Regions from separate parts of the Exiguobacterium sp. R-17 genome, predicted to be linked through region 2. Evidence: a T-box and tRNA genes for the amino acid it is inferred to sense, from the RefSeq annotation. Region 2 holds a T-box; the other holds one or more tRNA genes.
The links. The T-box of region 2 lies ahead of ileS (isoleucine--tRNA ligase). A T-box ahead of a tRNA ligase gene usually reads a tRNA of that ligase, here a tRNA-Ile.
Positions count from the first base shown of each region.

Region 1: it has a tRNA-Ile gene. The T-box ahead of ileS (isoleucine--tRNA ligase) is inferred to sense a tRNA for this amino acid. The anticodon was not compared.

Region 1 is NZ_CP184372.1:872,059-875,483, reverse strand. It holds gene ACN9MT_RS04505 (alpha-amylase) at 1-1,389, opposite strand, end outside; tRNA gene ACN9MT_RS04500 (tRNA-Ile) at 1,506-1,579, opposite strand; tRNA gene ACN9MT_RS04495 (tRNA-Met) at 1,591-1,664, opposite strand; gene ACN9MT_RS04490 (Na/Pi cotransporter family protein) at 1,791-3,425, opposite strand, start outside.
Region 2 is NZ_CP184372.1:1,277,041-1,280,465, reverse strand. It holds gene ileS (isoleucine--tRNA ligase) at 1-1,303, opposite strand, end outside; T-box leader at 1,361-1,606, opposite strand; gene ACN9MT_RS06650 (GNAT family N-acetyltransferase) at 1,693-2,241, shown strand; gene ACN9MT_RS06645 (hypothetical protein) at 2,238-2,666, opposite strand; gene ACN9MT_RS06640 (hypothetical protein) at 2,809-3,192, opposite strand; gene ACN9MT_RS06635 (helix-turn-helix transcriptional regulator) at 3,194-3,394, opposite strand.

The DNA of each region.
Region 1 (3,425 bases), 400 kb from region 2:
GTCGATCACGACTGGATGATCTTGATGGTTCGTATAGTCGAACCATTCTTGACCCGCACGCTCTTCACCGACGAACATGCGTTTCTCGCACATGTCGGCGTTCGAAAGCAACACGGCACAACCCGAGTTCTCGATTTCATCGACACCAAGACGAACCCAGCCTACACAGTGCGGGTCATCAAGATAATCCTGTTGTTCTCCGTATGCTTTATGATAGCGCGTATAGAGTAGGGCATTGATCATCTCTTTTTTCCCTTCGACAGGGGTCGGTCCTTGGACGCCATAGTAATCCCCGTAAAAGACACATGGATATCCGTCCTTACGCAACAAGATCGCTGCATAGGCATGTTGCTTGAACCAGTCATCCACCCATGATTCTAACGACTCGCCAGGCTGTGAATCGTGATTGTCGACGAACGTCACGGCATTCGTCGGATGCGACTCGACGAGCGTATCCGCAAACAATGTCGTTAAATCAAATTTTTCTCCCTGCTTGGAAGCTTCATGGAACTTATAATGAAGCGGAACATCAAACAAATCGATCGTGTAGTCGACACTGTCCAGGAAATGACGGCAATCGTCGAGGTCTGACTTCCAAAACTCGCCGACCATGTAAAAATCGCCTTCGCTGCTTTCCATCATCGATTTCGCGAATTCACGGACAAATTCATAGTTGATATGCTTGATCGCATCAAGACGGAAGCCTTGGCAATCGATCGTGTCCTTGAACCAGTGTCCCCAACGGATCATTTCTTCCCGTACCGTCGGATGATTGTAGTCGATGTTTGCAAACATGAGATAGTCATAATTGCCGAACTCATCATCTACTTGGTTGTTCCAATCCTTATTATTTCCGGAAATCTTAAAGATCCCTGTTTTTTCTTCGCGCGCGTCAAAATCCGTTCCATTGAAGAATTCGTGTGTCCAGACGAAATCCGAATACTTTCCATTACGACCTGGGAAAGTAAACTTCGTCCACGCATCGATTTCAAACTCTTCTGAAATTTCTTTCGATCGGTCTTCTGGGTTAACTTCCACTACTTTAATCGTCTCGAGTTCGTCTGCTGCAGCTTTATGGTTCATGACAACATCCGCATAAACAGCGATATCGTTCTCGTGAGCAACTTCGATTGCTTCGACCAGCTCATCCTTTGTACCATATTTCGTCCGGACCGTTCCTTTTTGATCGAACTCGCCTAAGTCATAGACATCATAGATGCCGTATCCTGTATCTTCATCCGACTGACCTTTCGATGCTGGAGGAATCCACACGGACGTGATGCCGGCAGCACGCAATTCAGGCGCTCGTTCTTTCAAACGTTGCCAGTGCTTTCCATCATTCTCTACATGCCACTCGAAAAACTGCATCATCGTATGGTTACGTTCCATCTCTCTTCGCTCTCCCTTAGTTACTATAGTATGAATATTATTACAATACCTTTACTATTCCCCGAGCGAACAAAAATAAACGCTTCCCGTTTTTCAACGAGAAGCGTTCTACTGAATGGACCCTGCAGGGCTCGAACCTGCGACCGGACGGTTATGAGCCGTCAGCTCTAACCAGCTGAGCTAAGGGTCCTTAAGTAATAGTAGCGGCGGAGGGAGTCGAACCCACGACCTCACGGGTATGAACCGTACGCTCTAGCCAGCTGAGCTACACCGCCATGATGTATGTTTCTTACTCTTACTAGATTACGAGATGTGACGAAACTTGTCAATATGCTATTTCAAAAAAATAAACAGCTGATTTCATTTTTTTCGAAATCAGCTGTATTAAAATACGTCTATACTTAGTTCGTTAATGCTGTCCGCTGTTCAAGGACGAGATCCGTGATGTTCACAGCGTGATCGCCGATTCGTTCAAGGTTTGAAAGTAAGTCGACGAAGATCATTCCTGCTTGTCCTGTACATTCACCAGCATTCACGCGAAGTACATGATGTTTACGGAATGAACGTTCGAGTGCATCAAGTTTCCCTTCAAGTTCAAGAACTTTTCGTGCCCGCGTGATATCGTCTTCTTCGACGGCGCGAATCGCACAAGCGACGATTTCTTGTGTCAGGACATACATCTCATCGAGCTCTCGCTTCGCAGATGTGGTGAACTGAATCCGGTTGACGATCTGGAAGTCGATTAATTCAACGATATTCTCAACATGATCACCAATCCGCTCAAAGTCATTGACGGCGTGCATCAATAACGAATGATCGTTTGATTCACGTTCTGATAAATCATGTGCTGCTACTTTAACGAGATAACTCGTCACTTCTGTATTCAGGTGGTTGATCGCATATTCAATCTGCTCGGATTCTGAAACATCTTTTTTATCATGCGATTGCGTGTAACGGTGTGCTTTTGCAAGTGCGTCTTTTGAGAATTCACCCATACGCAAAACTTCAAGTTTCGCTTGGTTTAAAGCAAGCGTAGAAGATTGATTTAAGATGTTTTGATCGAGATGACGCGGTTTTGAATCGATCGTCGTATCCGTACCTGGTACGATTTTTTGAACGAGCCATGCGATTTGTGCGATGAACCAACATTGAATCAATGTGTTGACGACATTGAACGTTCCGTGTGCAAAAGCGATTTGCATTTTCGGTTCTAAACCAAGCGCGTCTGTAATCCATGCGATGAAGCTTGAGAACACTGGTAATGCGATCAAGAACAAAATTGTTCCGATGATATTGAAGATGACGTGTGCGGCGGCTGTCCGTTTGGCTGCGATCGACGCACCAAGTGCTGCAAGTACTGCCGTAATCGTTGTTCCAATGTTATCACCGAACAAGACCGGTAGTGCCGCTTTGATATCGATCATGCCACCAGCATACAACTCCTGTAAGATACCAATCGTCGCAGATGACGACTGAACAAGAACTGTAAAGATAGTTCCGACGAATACACCAAGCAATGGGTTATCCGACATCGAGACAGTCAACTCTCGGAACCAGGCACTTGATTCGAGCGGAGCCATCCCGTCCCCCATCAATGTGAGACCGTAAAACAATGCACCGAAACCAAAGAAAATCTGTCCGATATACTGAACACGTTCTTTATTGAAGAAGAAGATCAAGAAAGCACCAATGGCGATTGCCGGAAGTGCCGCTTCTTTAACGTTGAAGCCGATGATAAAGGCCGTGATCGTCGTACCGATGTTCGCTCCCATGACGACACCAATTGCTTGTCGTAAATTCATCAGACCTGCACTCACGAGTCCGACGACGATGACAGTCGTACCGGATGACGATTGAATCAATATCGTGACGACGATACCTGCTAAGATACCTAATAGTGGATTCGTCGTATACTTATCGAGGATATAACGTAATCGGTCTCCCGCTGTTTTTTGGAGACCATCTCCCATATACTTAATACCGAAAAGGAAAATCCCTAGTCCACCGATGAAGGTAAAAATCATTTCCTGCAAATC
Region 2 (3,425 bases):
GGAACTTCCCAAACCGTCCTTCCTTGACGTGATCGGGATACCACGTTACAGCTGCATTATTCGCAAGGAGTTGTTTCTTGACGGCCGTCGTCTCGATGAACCAGTTGTCTTGTGCGTAATAGAGCAGTGGCGAGTCACAACGCCAACAATGCGGATAGCTATGTGTGTAGCGTTTTTTCGCAAATAAACGCCCCCGTTCAGCGAGCAGTTGGATGATCGCAACGTCTGACTCTTTGACGAATCGACCAGCGAGTGGTGGAACGGCATCCGTATAACAACCAGCAGCATCAACGACGTTAACGAACGACAGTCCGTTTTCCCGGACGACCCGGTAATCTTCTTCCCCGTACGCCGGAGCAAGATGGACAAGTCCGGTTCCGCTCGTCGCTTGAACGAATGCCGCACCGATGACTGTGTGACCGTTCTCCGGTGTCACGAAATCAAACGGTGGTTCATAACGCAAACCGACGAGTTCCGCACCGAGCTGTTCGGATACGACCTCGACGGATTCCGAGAACAGTTCAGCGACTAACGCTTTAGCGACAATGAATCGCTCTCCTACAAACGCTACCGTGACGTACGTCAATTCCGGATGAACCGCCACCGCGACGTTTGCCGGTAACGTCCAAGGTGTCGTCGTCCACGCAAGCAGAAATGTCTGCTCCATGTCGACGATCGGAAGTTTGACCGTCGCCGATAAGTCCGTCACGTCCTGATAGCCTTGCGCGACTTCATGGGAACTGAGTGACGTCTGACAGCTCGGACAATACGGCGATACACGATGTCCTTTCGTCAACCAGCCTTTGTCATGGATCGTCCCAAGGATATGCCAGACGCTTTCGATATACTCGTCCTCCATCGTCACGTAAGGGTCATCCATGTCGACCCAGTAGCCGAGTTTTTCCGTGAAGGCACGCCACTGTGTTTCATAGGAGAAGACACTTTCCTTACAGCGTGCGATGAATGCTTCGACACCATAGTCTTCGATCGCTTGTTTGCCGGAGATGCCGAGTTGTTTCTCAACCCCGAGTTCGACCGGTAGTCCATGTGTATCCCAGCCGGCTTTTCGTTCGACCCGGAATCCTTGCATCGTCTTATAGCGGGCGACGGTATCCTTGACGGTTCGTCCGAGTGCATGACCGACGTGGGGTAAGCCGTTCGCGGTCGGCGGTCCTTCGTAGAATACAAATTCTGCTTCCGTGCGTTGCTCAACCGATCGTGCGAAGACCTGGTCTCGTTTCCATCTGTTTCGGATACGGTCCTCCCGTTGTTGTACGGTTTCTGCTTGGTTTTGTGACGTCATCCCTTGTTCGCTCCTTTAATCGGTAACTAAGAGAATACAAAAAAGTCCGCCCCCTTTGACAGGGACGGACTTCACCGCGATACCACCCATATTCCGTCGAGAATGCTTGTTCTCGACAGCACTTAGTTGCACACTATCATGTGCATTCCATGTAACGGTGGACACCCGGTCACACTTACTGAATGGTTCAGCGTGACTTCTCAGAGAGGATCTTCATGATTGATCTGGCTTCCGGTTCTCAGCAATCCCGGTTTTCTGTAAGGCAGAGGAACAATCATTACTCTTTCTCGTCAACGAAATGATATGCTCTTGTTGTGGAGAATCTTACCATATGCCTTAAACGTTAAACAACACTTTTTTTACATTTTCTTGAAAAGGAGTTTTTTTGAATGGTACATACTTTCCCAACGCTTAAAACGAACCGTCTCGCCTTACGCGAAGTGTTACCCACAGATGCTACGAGTGTCCTCGCTTATTTATCAGACGAACACGTCGTCAAACAGATGGGACTCGCTCCGTTCCAATCGGAGGCTGACGCCCTCGAAGAGATTGATTGGTACGCTTCGATTCATCGTGAGGGTACTGGCATCCGTTTTGGGATCGCTTTATCAGAAGACGATGTCATCATCGGTAGTTGCGGTTTCTTAAATCAATCGGAACGCCATCAGCGGGCTGAAATCGGGTTTGAGTTGAACCCTGCCTATCAGGGACAAGGCATCGCGAAGGAAGCAGCCCTTGCGGTCATCGAATATGGTTTTAAGGAACTTTCGCTCAACCGGATCGAAGCACTCGTTTTACCCAAGAATGCCACTTCGCAACGATTGCTTGAACGACTCGGTTTTCAACGTGAAGGGTTGCTTCGTCAATATGAGAAAACACGCGGTCAGTTTGATGATTTGTATATGTACTCGTTATTGCGGAGTGATTGGTCTGTCTAAGGTCTCACATTAGATTTCTGGACTCTAAGTCTTTTTATCCGTCGGTAGACTTCTTCTACTTCTGATTGTGCAAACCAGACATCGGGATGCTTTTCAAACATCAACAAACTGATATACAAATCAATGTTATCAGGATCTAGTTCGACTGCTTTTTTGGCATGAAATAAAGCGATTACGCAAGCTCCCTCGAGATGACAAAGTGGATGTAGCATCAATGAAGACGTCAGATCATGTATCTCACTTGATTCATGGTGTTGTAGTAAATAATTCATAAAAGCATATATAGTGAGATTAAACGTCTCAAACCCTACACTAAGGATCATGTCGAATCGCTTTTTTTCCGTTAACTCCAAAAATAGTTTCGCTGCTTTCTCAAAGTCCATCACAGCAATATATTTTCGCAACCGGTACTCTAACTCTTCCACGTCGGTTGTCCTCCTCGATTGAAAATCCGGTATTGTTCGTCAACATTTTCCACTAACAAAGACATGTTCTTAATACTTAGAATGTGTCTTCTTATAATGTATTACAGTATTTCTCCTACAGATGCTCAACTATCATTCCTTTTCATCTATAAGATCGTGCTTTGATGAACTCAATGATTGGTAAGATAACTAAAGCAATCGCGAATAAGACGATCAATAACAGATTAGCTGATTTATGTAAAAAGTAATCGAGACAGATACATCCAAAAATCAGGACGATCAGAATTTTGTAGCTAACGAGCCCACTCTCCGTCGTAATCTTTTCTCCAAGTTCATCATTCGGCGTCGGTCGACTGTCTTCTCCTGAATGTGCCCACGTAAAATATGAGAAGAACATGATCATCAGAATAGCCAATTGCACGATCGAGAAGAACGTTACATTGTTTTCGAAGATCATACTAATGATAGTAAGACTCGCAAGTATCACGAGCGTCACTAAAAATAGAACTGTTTTTTTCTTGGACATCTCATTCCTCCTGTTCTGAAATGAACAGATGATCGACTTGTGTTCGTAAGACTTTGGCGATATTAAATGCTAATTGTAAAGTCGGATCATACTTGTTGTTTTCAATCGCATTGATCGTCTGGCGACTGACCTGACAGCGGTCAGCCAGTTCTTGTTGCGATAATTTTGCCGCTAGACGTCGCTCTTTGATGTGGTTTCTCATGTTCATTCCTCCACGACGTGTCAAATCCTTT